3 regions of the Paraburkholderia sp. MM5496-R1 genome follow, and region 2 is predicted to be linked to each of the others. Evidence: predicted binding sites of a transcription regulator. Region 2 holds the regulator's gene; each other region holds the start of a gene.
The links. The regulator HrcA, encoded in region 2, represses chaperone genes, less so after heat shock. The targets are predictions, from matches to a motif close to TTAGCACTCNNNNNNNNNGAGTGCTAA.

Region 1 (4,857 bases), 170 kb from region 2:
GGTGCGCTGCTCGCGCGCGGCACCGAAGGCGAGGCGGTCGCCGATACGCGCCGCCAGGTGCAGGTCGACTGGCTGCATGACGGCATCTGCGAGACGCGGCTGCCGCACGAGCGCTCGTCGCCCGATGCGCCCGAAGTGGAACTGCCCGAAGCGCGCGACGCGGCGACCACGGCCGCCTGGATCGACGCCGTGCTGCGCGGCGAAGCGCCGGTGCCTGGCGCGCTCGAGCGGCAGGTCGAGCTGATCGTCGATATCGCGAAGACGGCGGCCTGACGGCCGCGGGTTGACAGGCCAACGCACGCCGTCATACATTTGGCCTCATGCGTTCCCTTCCGAACACCCTCCGAATTATCTCCGGCCGCCTGGCGCGGCCCCTATCGCTACGCCTGGCCTAAGTCTCGCGTAGCGCCGCGCGCTGGCAGCTCCGGTTGCCGTCGGCGGTCCTCCCCGTAGTTCCCGCAGTTTCGCTTCACCCCCGTCGTAGTTCTCCACAACCTGTCGTCGTTTGCATTCGTCCGGTTACCGCGCGGGCGATGCGAGAGGATCACATGTACGTTGCATGGGCAGCATCCGCAGCGTGCATGCGTGAACAGTCGGCCAACCGCTCGACGTCCCCACCCTCCGCCGACGACGCCACGAATGAGGCACCTCACCATGTTGCGCAATCCCGCTGAAAAGTACCGCCCTTTTCCCGCCGTCAGGCTGACCGGCCGCAAATGGCCGAGTCGCACGGTCGACGCCGCACCCGTCTGGATGAGCACGGACCTGCGGGACGGCAATCAGGCGCTGATCGAACCGATGAACGCCGCGCAGAAACTCGAATACTTCGAGATGCTGGTCGCGATCGGTTTCAAGGAAATCGAAGTGGGCTTTCCGTCGGCGTCGCAGACCGATTTCGACTTCGTGCGCAAGCTGATCGACGAGCGACGCATTCCCGACGACGTCACGATCGAAGTCTTCGTGCCGTCGCGCGCGGAGCTGATCGCACGCACGTTCGACGCGCTCGAAGGCGCGCCGCGCGCGATCGTGCATCTGTACAACGCGATCTGCCCGTCGTTCCGGCGCATCGTGTTCCAGCAGTCGAAGGATGAGACCAAGGCGCTCGCCGTCGAAGGCACGGGCCTCATCAAGGAACACGCGCAGGCGCGGCCGGGCACGCGCTGGACCTTCCAGTACTCGCCCGAGACCTTCAACACGACCGAGCTGCCGTTCGCGCGCGAGGTGTGCGACGCGCTCGCGCAAACGTGGCGGCCTACGCGCGATCACAAGATGATCGTCAACCTGCCGGCAAGCGTCGAAGCGGCCACGCCGAACGTGTTCGCCGACCAGATCGAATGGATGCATCGCAACCTCGGTTACCGCGACAGCATCGTGCTGTCGGTGCATCCGCACAACGATCGCGGCACCGCCGTGGCCGCGGCGCAGCTCGCGCTGCTGGCGGGCGCGGATCGCATCGAAGGCTGTCTGTTCGGCAATGGCGAGCGCACCGGCAACGTCGATCTCGTCACAGTCGCGATGAATCTCGACGCGATGGGTATCGACAGCGGTCTGGATTTCTCGGATCTCGCGACGATCAGGCGCGTGGCGGAGCACTGCACGCGGCTTCCGGTTGCGGCGCGGCATCCGTATGCGGGACAGGTAGCGATGCGCGGCACGCGCGAGGCGCGCGACGCGGATGCCGATGTAGACGAGCACGGCGCAAACAGCCGCGACAAAGCTGGCGAATGCGTGACCGCGTGAATTCGCGTTGGGCCTCGAGCCTGCTGCAGCGGAGTGCACACCCGCATTCCGCTGCCGCTGGAGACGCGCTCACGAGGCGCGCCCGCCCGATGAGAATCTCACTCGAGCGCGCAACGGGTCGCCTGCCACGCGATCAGTCGCCACTGCCCGTCTTCGTGCGTGTGAATCGCGGTATAGGCAATCGGAAACAGGAGCGCGCCGTTGTTGGCCTCCATCTCGATCAGCGCGCGGCCCGTGACGACGTAGGTCTCGCGCCCGGCCGGCAAGACATCCTGCGACTGCACCTCGATTTGCCGATAACGACGGCGCCCCGCGGTGATCCCGTCGATGAACTGCCGCTTCGTCTCGCGCTTGCCATTCGTATGGACGTAGCTCACGTTGTCCGCGAGCAGCGTGTCGAGCGACTGCCCATCGCCATCGACCATCGCGCGAAAACGCTCTCGCTCGAGCCCGCGAATCGCTTCGATCATCTTTGCCGCCATTGCAGAGCCCCTCGAACACCGCGAGCCGCAGGCGGCCACGGTCAGAAGTGATATTGCAAATATAGCTGGCTGAAATTTATACCAGGATTCGGCTCTTTGATACCGCCATTGGAGACATGCTGGAAGCGGTAGCCGGCGACATACTGCTCACGAGCGCCGAACTGCAGCCCGACGCCCGCCATCTCGGCGAACTGGAACGCGGTGCCCAACGTGAAGTCGGAAGAAATGCGCGGGCTGGTCAGCAGCCGGACGCCGGCACCCACCTCGATGAATGGCCGCACCGAACCCGACGACCTGATGAAGCGGATCACCGGCGTCACGCCGATCTCGCCGATGTTGTCGTGAACGTTTCCTTCATTGGTGTGCCACCACGCGACATGCGCCTCGCCGAGCAGCGCGAAATGCCAGTCGCCGATCTGCCACCAGGTCAGGTTTGGATCCCAGACCACGCCGAGATCGAGCGTCCTGACGTGATGGTCGCCGACGCCGGCGGCCACCTGCACGCCGAACTGCTCAGCTTGGGACGCGCCCGCCGCGCTCAACAGCAGAACGAGCAGAACGGCAACCGTGCTTTTTAGACTAAGCCCACGCACCACAAGATTCTGCCGGTTCATCCGCCCCCCATACTGCCGAGTATTAAGCGAGCGCCCCCTTTATTCCAGGCACGAATTCAGGAGCAAGTATTTCCCAGATAATGCCCATGATCAGCAATTATTCTCTTCAAAACCGGATGATATCAGTCAAACGTGAGCCTGCACCCGCTCCGGGCGGTACTTTGTACAGGTCCAACGCGCAGGGCAAATAGGGCGTATGATGGCTATCGGAAGTCAAAACTCAATAGGGTTTTTGGGAACTCGGATACCCCTGCGACCTCTAAGTATTAGCACTCGGCAGATCTGAGTGCTAACATCCGTCGCTGGAGTCGTTTACTGAGTACGCAATTGTCTGATTCCAAAGGAGCTTCAAACGTGAGCCATGCAATGACCCTTCCGAGTACTTTGAGCCCGTCGTCGGCTAAGGCCGCTCCGGCAGGTGCACTGGCGCTCTCGCATTCCTCGCTGCTGTCCGGTCACCTGGGCAACATCGACGCCTACATCCAGGCGGTCAACCGGATTCCGATGCTGACGCCGGCGGAGGAACGCCAGTTCGCCACCGAATTGCGCGAACACGACAATCTGGAGGCGGCGCGCCGCCTGGTGCTGTCGCACCTGCGACTCGTCGTGTCCATCGCGCGTAACTACCTCGGTTACGGGTTGCCGCACGCCGATCTGATCCAGGAAGGCAACATCGGCCTGATGAAAGCGGTCAAGCGCTTCGATCCCGAGCAAAACGTGCGCCTCGTGTCGTACGCGATGCACTGGATCAAGGCCGAGATCCACGAGTACATCCTGCGCAACTGGCGCATGGTGAAGGTCGCCACCACCAAGGCGCAGCGTAAGCTGTTCTTCAACCTGCGCAGCCACAAGCAGGGGCTTGGCGCGTTCACGCCGGACGAGATCGACGGTCTCGCGAAGGAGCTGAACGTGAAGCGCGAAGAGGTCGCGGAGATGGAGACGCGTCTGTCAGGCGGCGATATCGCGCTCGAAGGTCAGGTCGAAGACGGCGAGGAGTCGTACGCGCCAATCGCCTATCTGGCCGACTCGCATAGTGAACCGACTGCCGTGCTGGCTTCGCGTCAGCGCGACCGGCTGCAAAGCGACGGCATCGCAAGCGCGCTCGACGCGCTCGATCCGCGCAGCCGCCGCATCATCGAAGCGCGCTGGCTGAAGGTGGCCGACGACGGCTCGGGCGGCTCCACGTTGCACGAGCTGGCCGACGAGTTCGGTGTCTCGGCCGAACGTATCCGCCAGATCGAAGCCAGCGCGATGAAGAAGATGCGCGGCGCGCTGACCGAATACGCGTAAAGCGTCGAAGCCATGCGCGCGTCAATTGTGTCCCGCCTATGACATAGGTAAAAACGACACGCGTTAATCGGTCGCGCCATTTAGCGACCATCGCGCTCAAGCCCCGCCCTCGCAAGACGGCGGGGCTTTTTCATTCTTTTCGCCCTTTCTTGCGTCCCCGCGGCCGCGCATTCGCGTCGGCCTATCCGCAAGCCGGCCTGTCGAGGCCGGTAAGCGTTTCTTGACGTATCGCAAGTCCGGTAGCAATACTGCACAGACGCGGCAAGTTTCGCGACGTGTTGCCGCATGGCTAAACCTGAGCGCGCGAGGTTCACCTCCTACAATCGGCATGCATTCGCCAGACTGCCAGACTGCCTGACGGCCAGGGCGGTCTGGATCCAGCCGGACTCACCGGCGTGAAGTCGTCTTCGACCGATCATGACCATAGCCCTGAATCGCAGCAGCACTGTCCGGTCGCGCTTGCGCGGCCGGTTCACCAGGTGGGTGCGCGGTCCAACGCTGGCGCGCGATATCGCCATCATCCTCGCCATCAAGTTCGTGCTACTGATGGCGCTCAAGTACACATTCTTCAATCATCCACAGGCGCAGCACATGATGCTGCCGCCTGAGCAGGTCGCGCAGGCGCTGCTGTCGGTGCCCGCCCCGCATCCGTCTCGAGGTGATCAACATGCCCGTTAGCGAAGTCGTAGAACTGTCGCGGTTCCAGTTCGCCATCACGGCGCTTTATCACT
Region 2 (4,857 bases):
CTGCGGCTCGATGGGATGGAGAAGGCGCGGGTCGATCCGGCGCTGGTCGCGGCCGAGCGCGAGGCGGTGCTGGCGTTGTGGAAGAGGGTGTTTGGGTAAGGGCGCTCACGCACTTCGCGTAGCGCATCATGCGCGGCCGGGATCGGTGTGACGTCCCGGCCAAGCCGACTCAGCCGTGTGCGGCCGCCTATGCGCGGCGCAATTTCAGGCGGCCAGCATTTCCTTCGCGTGCTTGCGCGTGGTCGCCGTGATTTCGAGGCCGCCGAGCATGCGCGCGACTTCCTCGATGCGGCTCGCCTTGTCGAGCGAGCTCACGCTGCTGAGCGTGCCGCCGGTGCCGTTGCTCATCTTTGCGACCTGGAAATGATGATCGCCGCGCGCGGCGACCTGCGGCAAATGGGTCACGCACAGCACCTGGCGCGCCTCGCCGAGCTGATGCAATAGCCGTCCGACCACTTCGGCCACGCCGCCGCCGATGCCCGTATCCACTTCGTCGAAGATCAGGGTCGGTGTCGGGCTGGCCGCGCTCGCGATCACTGCGAGCGCGAGACTGATACGCGCGAGTTCGCCGCCTGACGCAACCTTCGCGAGCGGCCGCAGCGGCACGCCGGCATGACCGGCGACGCGGAACTCGATCTGCTCGAGCCCGTGCGCGCCACCTTCGGGCAGCGGCACCAGCGCGACCTCGAAGCTGCCGCCTTTCATCGACAGTTCCTGCATGCCGGTCGTGACCGCCTCGCCGAGCGCCTTGCCTGCTTTCGCGCGTGCCTTCGACAGCTTTTTCGCCTCGGCGACGAACACTTCCTTCGCTTGCGCCTCGGCGGCGCGCAGACCGTCGAGGTCGGCGGCGGCGTCGAGCGCGGCCAGTTGCTTGCGCCGCTCTGCGTGTTCTTCCGGCAGCGTCTCGGGCCGCAGGCGGAACTTGCGCGCGGCCGAGTGCAGCGCGTCGAGGCGCTTTTCGACCTGCGCGAGCCGCTCCGGATCGAGCTCGAGCTTCTGCGCGTAGTGGCTCAGCGAATACGCGGCTTCCTGCAACTGGATTTCGGCCGGTTCGAGCGCGGCGAGCACGTCGTTCAGCGCGGGGTCGATCTCCGCGAGGTCGCGCACCTTCGACACGATCGAGCCGAGATGCGTGATCATCGCGTCGTCCGATTCGGACAGCGCGCCGAGCGCTCCCTGCACGCCGTCGATCAGATTCGCGGAATGCGACAGCCGCCGATGCTCGGTGTTGACTTCTTCCCATTCGCCCGGCTGTGGCGCGAGCTTGTCGAGTTCGGTGAGTTGCCACGCGAGTCGCTCGCGTTCGAGTTGCAGCTCGCGATCGCGCGTTTGCGCGTGCTCGACGGCCTGCGCCTTGTCGCGCCACGTGCGCCACGCGCGCGTGACGGCGGCGGCCAGGTCGGACAGGCCCGCGTGCGTGTCGAACAGCTCGCGCTGCGCGTCGGGGCGCATCAGCAACTGGTGCGCGTGCTGGCCGTGAATATCGACGAGCATCTCGCCGACCTCGCGCAGCTGCGCGAGCGTGGCGGCCGTACCGTTGATGAACGCGCGCGAGCGGCCGTTCGCGTCGACCACCCGCCGCAGCATCACGGTGCCGCCGTGCTGGCCGTCGTCGGCCGCGCCGAGCGCCTGCGTGTCGAGCCATTGATCGACCTGTGCGTGCGTCTCGAACTCCGCGGTGATGTCGGCGCGGCTCTCGCCGGTGCGCACGACGCTCGCCTCGGCGCGCGCGCCTAGTGCCAGCGCGAGCGCGTCGATCAGGATCGATTTGCCGGCGCCGGTCTCGCCCGAGAAAACGGTAAAGCCGCTGTCGAATTCGAGGTCGAGCGCGGCGACGATGACGAAGTCGCGTATCGAGAGGTGGCGAAGCATGGAGGTGGTCGGGTGAGCTTGGGATTCGGGTGGCGGCCGCGGCGGCGTGCGAAATCAAAGTGCCGCTTACGGCCTCGGGTCTTCTTCGTGCGACGGGTACTCGTGCCAGTGCAGCTTCTGGCGTAACGTCGCATAGTAGCTGTAGCCGACCGGATGCAGCATCGGCACCGTGTGGCGCGAACGGCGCACCTCGATCGTGTCGCCGAGCTCCAGCGACGTGAACGACTGCATGTCGAAATTGACGTTCACCTCGCGCCCGGAAACGATCTGGATGCTGACCTTCGATTCGTCCGGCAGCACGATCGGCCGGTTCGACAGCGCGTGCGGCGCGATCGGCACGAGCACGATGCCCTGTAGCTGCGGATGCAGGATCGGCCCCTGCGAGGACAGCGCGTACGCGGTCGAGCCGGTCGGCGTCGCGACGATCAGGCCGTCCGAGCGCTGGTTGTACATGAAGCGTCCGTCGACCGACACGCGCAACTCCGCCATGCCCGAGAAGCCGCTGCGGTTGACCACCACGTCGTTGAACGCGAGCGCGTGGTAGATCGGCGTGCCGTCGCGCACGATGCGCGCTTCGAGCAGCACGCGCTCCTCGCGCTCGAAATTGCCGGACAGCATCTGCGGCACGATCTCGCGCATGTCGGAGATCGGAATGTCCGTGATGAAGCCGAGCCGCCCGTGGTTGATGCCGATCAAGGGCGTGCGATACGGCGCGAGCTGGCGGCCGATGCCGAGCATCGTGCCGTCGCCGCCGAGCACCACGGCGACGTCGGCGCGCGCGCCGATCTCGGCGAGACGCAGCGCCGGATAGTCGGTCACGCCGATTTCGGCGGCGGTGTCTGCTTCGAACACGACTTCCAGGCCGAGCTTCGCGATGCAGGCGGCGAGCGCGGTCAGCGGCTCGCCGATGCCTGGCGTATTGCTGCGCCCGACGAGCGCGACGGTCTTGAACTGGCTGGTCACTTGCATGCCGGCATTACACCATAGGTAGGGCCTGAAAAGAACCGCAGACCAACCCGGTTGTGGGGCGGCGCACGCAGGGCGTCTGCGTATGTCGCGATTATCGTTAGAATGGTGAAGACCCGATGACATGCGAGCCCGCCGACGGCGGTGCATTCGCCGGGAGCGGGCGCCGCGGGCGCTCTCGGCTGCGATGCCAATGAGCTAAAATTTTTCGTCATGCTAGATCCTCGCGCACAAACCCTCCTCAAAACGCTGATTGAGCGCTACATCGCCGAAGGTCAGCCGGTCGGCTCGCGCACGCTGTCACGTTATTCGGGCCTCGAACTGAGTCCGGCCACGATCCGCAACGTGATGTCGGACCTCGAGGATCTGGGGCTCGTGATCAGTCCGCATACGTCGGCAGGGCGCATTCCGACGCCACGCGGCTACCGCCTGTTCGTCGACACGATGCTGACCGTCGAATCCGCCGCCGACGAGGAGGCGGTGACGCGCACCGTCAAGACCACGCTGCAGGTGGGCGAGCCGCAGAAGATTGTCGCCGCGGCGGCGAGCGTGCTGTCAAATCTGTCGCAGTTCGCCGGCGTCGTGCTCACGCCGCGTCGCAGCCACGTGTTCAAGCAGATCGAATTCATGCGCCTGTCCGACCAGCGCATTCTGCTGATTATCGTGACGCCCGAAGGCGACGTGCAAAACCGCATCCTCGCCACCCAGCGCGACTTTTCGCCTTCGCAACTGGTGGAAGCCTCCAATTACATCAACGCGCACTTCGCGGGCCTCTCGTTCGACGAGGTGCGCCGCCGCCTGCGCGAGGAAATCGACGAGCTGCGTGGCGACATGACCTCGCTGATGCACGCGGCCGTCACCGCCAGCACCGACGAATCCGACACCGGCGAGACCGTGTTGATCTCGGGCGAGCGCAATCTGCTCGAAGTCGCCGATCTTTCGTCGGACATGGCGCGCCTGCGCAAGCTGTTCGATGTGTTCGACCAGAAGACCAGCCTCCTTCAGTTGCTCGACGTGTCGAGTCACGCGGCGGGCGTGCAAATATTCATTGGCGGCGAATCGAATCTGGTACCGATCGAGGAAATGAGCGTCGTCACCGCGCCGTACGAGGTGAACGGCAAGATCGTCGGCACGCTCGGTGTGATCGGACCGACCCGCATGGCCTACAACCGCGTGATTCCGATCGTGGACATAACCGCGCGGCTGTTGTCCATGACGCTCAGCCAGCAGTAGTCCTCGGGCTCCGCGGAACTGGCGTCATCGCAGTCCGTGGCGATCATGATGCGCGAACGCGCGGTGTCTGCCAATCGTCCGAATGGCCAGGGGTCTCTGGCGGCGCCGGGCAGAACCCGCGCCGCTATAATGAATCTCCATTGAATCGACTCGCCGCAAAATGCGGTGATTTCTGCTACCTATGCGCTTCGACCTCGAGCGGCCTTCACAGAACGCCACGTCGCATCGCGTCGCCGTGTTGCTGATCAATCTCGGCACGCCCGACGCGCCGACGCCGCGCGCGGTGCGCCGCTACCTCGCGCAGTTCCTGTCCGATCCTCGCGTGGTCGAAATTCCGGCGCTGCTGTGGCAGCTCATTCTGCGTCTGCTGATTCTGCCGTTGCGCGGCCGCAGCTCTGCGAAGAAGTATGCGGCGGTGTGGATGCCCGAGGGCTCACCGCTGCGCGTCCACACCGAAAAGCAGGTCGAGGGCCTGCGCCATCTGCTGCAACTGAACGACTACACGGTGCTGGTCGACTACGCGATGCGCTACGGCACGCCCGGCATTCCGGCAATGCTGAACCAACTGAAGCTCGCGGGCGCCGAGCGCGTGTTGCTGATGCCGATGTATCCGCAGTATTCGGCGTCGACCACTGCGACCGCGTTCGACGAAGCCTTTTCCGCGCTCAAGCGCATGCGCAACCAGCCGGAAGTCCGCACCGTGCGCCAGTACGCCGATCACCCGGCGTACATCGCGGCGCTCGCCGCACAGGTGCACCACTACTGGCATCTGCACGGCCGCCCCGA
Region 3 (4,857 bases), 120 kb from region 2:
TAACTAATTCGCGAATATCGTTTGGTCCGTACTGCGGCACATTTGCGGCGGTAATGAGGCCTGCTATATGTGAATATTAGCTAACGTAATGCCGGACCGGACCGACCGTCTGCTCGGCAAGCTTCCAGATCAAACACTGTTTGACCTTTTGCCGTTATCGTTTCGAAGTGAGGAGCGGTTATGTTGAACCCGAAGACGTTCGGACACTTCCTTTGGCTCGTCCGCAAGACGTGGATAACACGCGGGCCGCGTTTGTACTACTCGCAGTTTGGAGAGGACGCGGTGTTGCGCGAGATAATCAGTCCCCGGTGCAATAAGGGTGTTTATGTCGACGTTGGTGCATACCACCCTGTCAAGTTCTCGAACACACATGCGCTTTACAAGCGTGGTTGGCGCGGCATCAACATAGACATGGATCCGGTGAAAATTGAAGCGTTTTCTCTTGCGCGGTTTGGTGATGTCAATGTACGTGCGGCCGTCTCGAACGAGAAACAGCTCAAGGAAGTCTATAATTTTTCGAACTATGGGTTGACTTCGACCATAGATCCCATAGTGGCTGCGGCCGAAGTCCAGAAGCCTATCTCCGTCCGGACCGTTGAAACCACCACATTGAACGACGTTCTCGAGCACACCCCGTACGCCGATCAGGAAATCGATCTGCTTTCCATTGACGTGGAAGGTCACGATTACGAAGTCTTGCGATCGATTGATATCAGCAGGTATAAACCAAAAATCATTATTGTGGAGTCTACGCTGACTTCGATAAGGGAAGTCTGGGGTGTCCATTTAACCGGAGTTGAGCGTAGACTGGGACAATGGAACGTCCCCATGCCAGCACCCACTATCCCAAGTCCCTTGGGGAGTTTCAGGCATGGTTCCCGACTGATGCAGACTGCCTGGACTATCTGGAATGGCTGCGATGGCCTTGCGGCTTCGTCTGCCCGTCCTGTGGTCATCCGGGAGGATGGCGGCTTGGGGACGGCAGGTTCATGTGTACTGCATGCGGGAGCCGCACGTCAGTGATGGCAGGCACCGTCTTTGACCGGACCCGTACTCCCCTTACGGTGTGGTTTTCGGTCTGTTGGCATTTTGCTACCGGCAAAGACGGGATCTCGGCGCTGAGTTTGAAGCGGACCCTCGAGATCGGCTCCTACCAGACAGTGTGGGCTATCCTTCATCGCCTGCGGTCTGTGCTCATTCGCCCCGATCGGGAGCGCCTTTGCGGGACGGTGGAGGTGGACGAAACCTACATCGGAGGCAAAGAATCCGGACTTTCGGGAGGCCGTGCCAAAGGGAAGAAGATCCTGACGTGTATCGCGATCGAGATCGCGGAGCCGAAGGGATTCGGGCGCTGTCGGATGGCGCCGGTGGCGGATGCCTCCTCAGAATCGCTTCGCTCCTTCGTGTTGGATAACGTCGAGCCGGGGGCGACGGTCATCACCGATGCCTGGCAGGGTTACCGGTGGCTGGAGAAGAATGGTTACATCCATGACCGCCGTAGCCAGCGGGCCGCGTCGGCGCGGGGCGAGGACCCCGAAGAACTTCTGCCAGGTGTGCATCGAATAGCGTCCCTTGCAAAACGTTGGCTCCTGGGCACCCACCAGGGAGCGGTGGATTCTGCACACTTGCCCAGTTACCTGGACGAGTTCGTGTTCCGTTTCAACCGCCGCCGCTCACGTAGCCGAGGGATGCTGTTCTACCGGATCCTGGAGCTTGCTGTCGCCCATGGACCGGTTCGTTACCAAAACCTTGTTATGAGCCAGAGGCCAAAGGCTGTTCCTCCCAAGCCGCCGAGGCAACGCGGACATCCGCCCAGCCTGGAGCGACCTTCGCCGAGCCGCCCGTGGAGGCAAAACGCTAACTCCGGTTAAATGGACACCCCATGGGGAAGTAATAGCTTCCGCCATATTTCGCTATCTGGAGGAGCGCAATTATCGACTGGTCAGTTGGACATATTTGTCGCTGATCTTCAGAGTGGAAAGATCTCAAATCTTTCGCACTCAGTTATAGCGTTACGGTTCTGCAAGTATCGTCCTTGCAGCTGCTATCAATTTCACAATCCCGCTATCAACGGCCGCTGCAACGGTCCAGATATACTTGGACCGACTGGTGCCTCAGCCGCCAAGCACATTCATGAGCCCCCTCGACTTGCCTGAAGGCTGACTATCGTAACGGCCCGCGCTTATGGGGGATTTCCCTGGGTTTGACGTTTCGAGCGGGCGCTCCGCTCCGAAGTCGCTGCCTCGTCATGGCTCGCCTCTTCCTTCACGAAGGGCCGAATCTCAACGCAACACGTCGGTAAATTATTGTTTTCTTAGAGAAAATGCCGAACGGCAGACGTTCCGCACGGGGCGGGTTCAAGCCCGAGCGAATCACGTTTGAGGCTGAGTGAACTTCGACCGCGTTCCCCGCTTCTTGAATTTGTCACTGCCCGTCCATATAATTAGCACTCGCTGCACGAGAGTGCTAACAACATCTCCGGTTGGCTCGGCCAGCCGGGTTTTTCTCAGCGTTCTTCAGTCTCAATCAGAGAGGAGTATGTATGAACCTTCGTCCTTTGCATGATCGCGTGATCGTCAAACGTCTGGATCAGGAAACCAAGACCGCGTCGGGCATCGTGATCCCCGAAGCCGCAGCGGAAAAGCCGGATCAAGGTGAAATCCTCGCAGTCGGCCCGGGCAAGCGCGACGACAAGGGCGCAGCCATTGCGCTCGACGTGAAGGTCGGCGACCGCGTCCTGTTCGGCAAGTACGCAGGCCAGACCGTCAAGGTCGACGGCAACGAACTGCTCGTGATGCGCGAAGAAGACATCATGGCCGTGGTGCAGAAGTAAGCGCAAGGTCGCTACTTCACCGGTTATATCCTAAGTATTCAAGGAGTTAGAAGATGGCAGCTAAAGACGTCGTATTCGGTGATTCCGCCCGTGCCAAGATGGTCGAAGGCGTGAATATTCTCGCCAACGCCGTGAAGGTCACGCTGGGTCCGAAGGGCCGCAACGTGGTTCTCGAGCGCAGCTTCGGCGGCCCGACGGTCACCAAGGACGGTGTGTCGGTCGCGAAAGAGATCGAACTGAAAGACAAGCTCCAGAACATGGGCGCGCAAATGGTCAAGGAAGTCGCTTCCAAGACCAGCGACAACGCAGGCGACGGCACGACGACCGCTACGGTTCTCGCGCAATCGATCGTCCGCGAAGGTATGAAGTACGTCGCATCGGGCATGAACCCGATGGACCTGAAGCGCGGTATCGACAAGGCCGTTACAGCCGCAATCGAAGAACTGCGCAAGATCAGCAAGCCGTGCACGACCAACAAGGAAATCGCCCAGGTTGGCGCGATCTCGGCGAACAGCGATTCGTCGATCGGCGAGCGCATCGCTGAAGCAATGGACAAGGTCGGCAAGGAAGGCGTGATCACCGTCGAAGACGGCAAGTCGCTGCAAGACGAGCTGGACGTCGTCGAAGGTATGCAATTCGACCGCGGCTACCTGTCGCCGTATTTCATCAACAACCCGGACAAGCAAGTCGCCGTGCTCGAGAACCCGTTCGTGCTGCTGCACGACAAGAAGGTGTCGAACATCCGTGACCTGCTGCCGGTGCTCGAGCAAGTCGCGAAGGCTGGCCGTCCGCTGCTGATCATAGCTGAAGACGTCGAAGGCGAAGCGCTCGCAACGCTGGTCGTCAACAACATCCGCGGCATCCTGAAGACCGTTGCCGTCAAGGCTCCGGGCTTCGGCGATCGTCGTAAGGCGATGCTGGAAGACATCGCGATCCTGACCGGCGGTCAGGTCATCGCTGAAGAAACCGGCCTCACGCTCGAGAAGGCAACGCTGGCTGAACTGGGCCAGGCGAAGCGCATCGAAGTGGGCAAGGAAAACACCACGATCATCGACGGCGCTGGCGAAGCAGCGAACATCGAAGCTCGCGTCAAGCAAGTGCGCACGCAGATCGAAGAAGCGACCTCGGACTACGACCGTGAAAAGCTGCAAGAACGCGTCGCCAAGCTGGCAGGCGGCGTTGCAGTGATCAAGGTCGGTGCTGCGACCGAAGTCGAAATGAAGGAAAAGAAGGCACGTGTCGAAGACGCACTGCACGCAACGCGCGCGGCTGTGGAAGAAGGCATCGTGGCGGGTGGCGGCGTCGCGCTGATCCGTGCACGTACGGCAATCGCTGGCCTGAAGGGCGCTAACGCCGATCAGGACGCAGGTATCAAGATCGTTCTGCGCGCCATGGAAGAGCCGCTGCGCCAGATCGTCGCCAACGGTGGCGAAGAAGCGAGCGTCGTCGTGGCAGCGGTTGCTGCTGGCAAGGGCAACTACGGCTACAACGCAGCGACCGGCGAGTACGTCGACCTGGTCGACGCAGGTGTCGTGGATCCGACGAAGGTGACGCGCACGGCGCTGCAAAACGCCGCTTCGGTTGCTGGCCTGCTGCTGACGACCGACGCAGCTGTCTGCGAACTGCCGAAGGAAGATGCTCCGATGCCTGGCGGCATGCCCGGCGGCATGGGCGGCATGGGCATGGACATGTAATTCCGCTCGGGCCTCGTGGTCCGGCCGCGTGGTTGAACTGCCGCGCGTCTGGATCACGGCCGAGGCCCGGCTGGAAGTCCATGTGGGGAGTGCGCCGCGAGGCGTTTCCCCAAACGAAAAAACCCGCTTATGCGGGTTTTTTTTCGTTTGGGGCCGGCGTTGATGTGCTTGCTGGCGAGCGCTTCCGGACGCCCTTTTGTCCGGATCAGGCGCCCGCGGCGTGAGCCGTGCGATGAGAGGACCTTCCGAGGCACTTTTCGCGCAGGTAGTGGAAGATCTGCGCGACGCTTTGCGCGGGGCTCAGCGTTCCCGTGTCGACGTGCAGGTCGG

Region 1: a site for HrcA is predicted at 3,103-3,129, ahead of rpoH (RNA polymerase sigma factor RpoH). Genes of this name have one in related genera too.
Region 3: a site for HrcA is predicted at 2,444-2,470, ahead of groES (co-chaperone GroES). Genes of this name have one in related genera too.

The regions. Positions count from the first base shown of each region.
Region 1 covers NZ_JBNDLT010000002.1:2,232,773-2,237,629, forward strand. Annotated here, with positions in the region: gene ybiB (DNA-binding protein YbiB) at 1-273, shown strand, start outside; partial or broken gene OKW38_RS17230 (2-isopropylmalate synthase) at 655-1,641, shown strand; gene OKW38_RS17235 (nuclear transport factor 2 family protein) at 1,839-2,222, opposite strand; gene OKW38_RS17240 (acyloxyacyl hydrolase) at 2,264-2,836, opposite strand; gene rpoH (RNA polymerase sigma factor RpoH) at 3,191-4,126, shown strand; gene cydP (cytochrome oxidase putative small subunit CydP) at 4,544-4,804, shown strand; gene OKW38_RS17255 (cytochrome ubiquinol oxidase subunit I) at 4,794-4,857, shown strand, end outside.
Region 2 covers NZ_JBNDLT010000002.1:2,058,746-2,063,602, reverse strand. Annotated here, with positions in the region: gene glnE (bifunctional [glutamate--ammonia ligase]-adenylyl-L-tyrosine phosphorylase/[glutamate--ammonia-ligase] adenylyltransferase) at 1-99, shown strand, start outside; gene recN (DNA repair protein RecN) at 205-1,872, opposite strand; gene OKW38_RS16475 (NAD kinase) at 1,939-2,841, opposite strand; gene hrcA (heat-inducible transcriptional repressor HrcA) at 3,052-4,071, shown strand; gene hemH (ferrochelatase) at 4,253-4,857, shown strand, end outside.
Region 3 covers NZ_JBNDLT010000002.1:1,941,791-1,946,647, reverse strand. Annotated here, with positions in the region: partial or broken gene OKW38_RS15915 (FkbM family methyltransferase) at 181-750, shown strand; partial or broken gene OKW38_RS15910 (IS1595 family transposase) at 816-1,754, shown strand; gene groES (co-chaperone GroES) at 2,543-2,833, shown strand; gene groL (chaperonin GroEL) at 2,887-4,527, shown strand; gene cysC (adenylyl-sulfate kinase) at 4,733-4,857, opposite strand, start outside.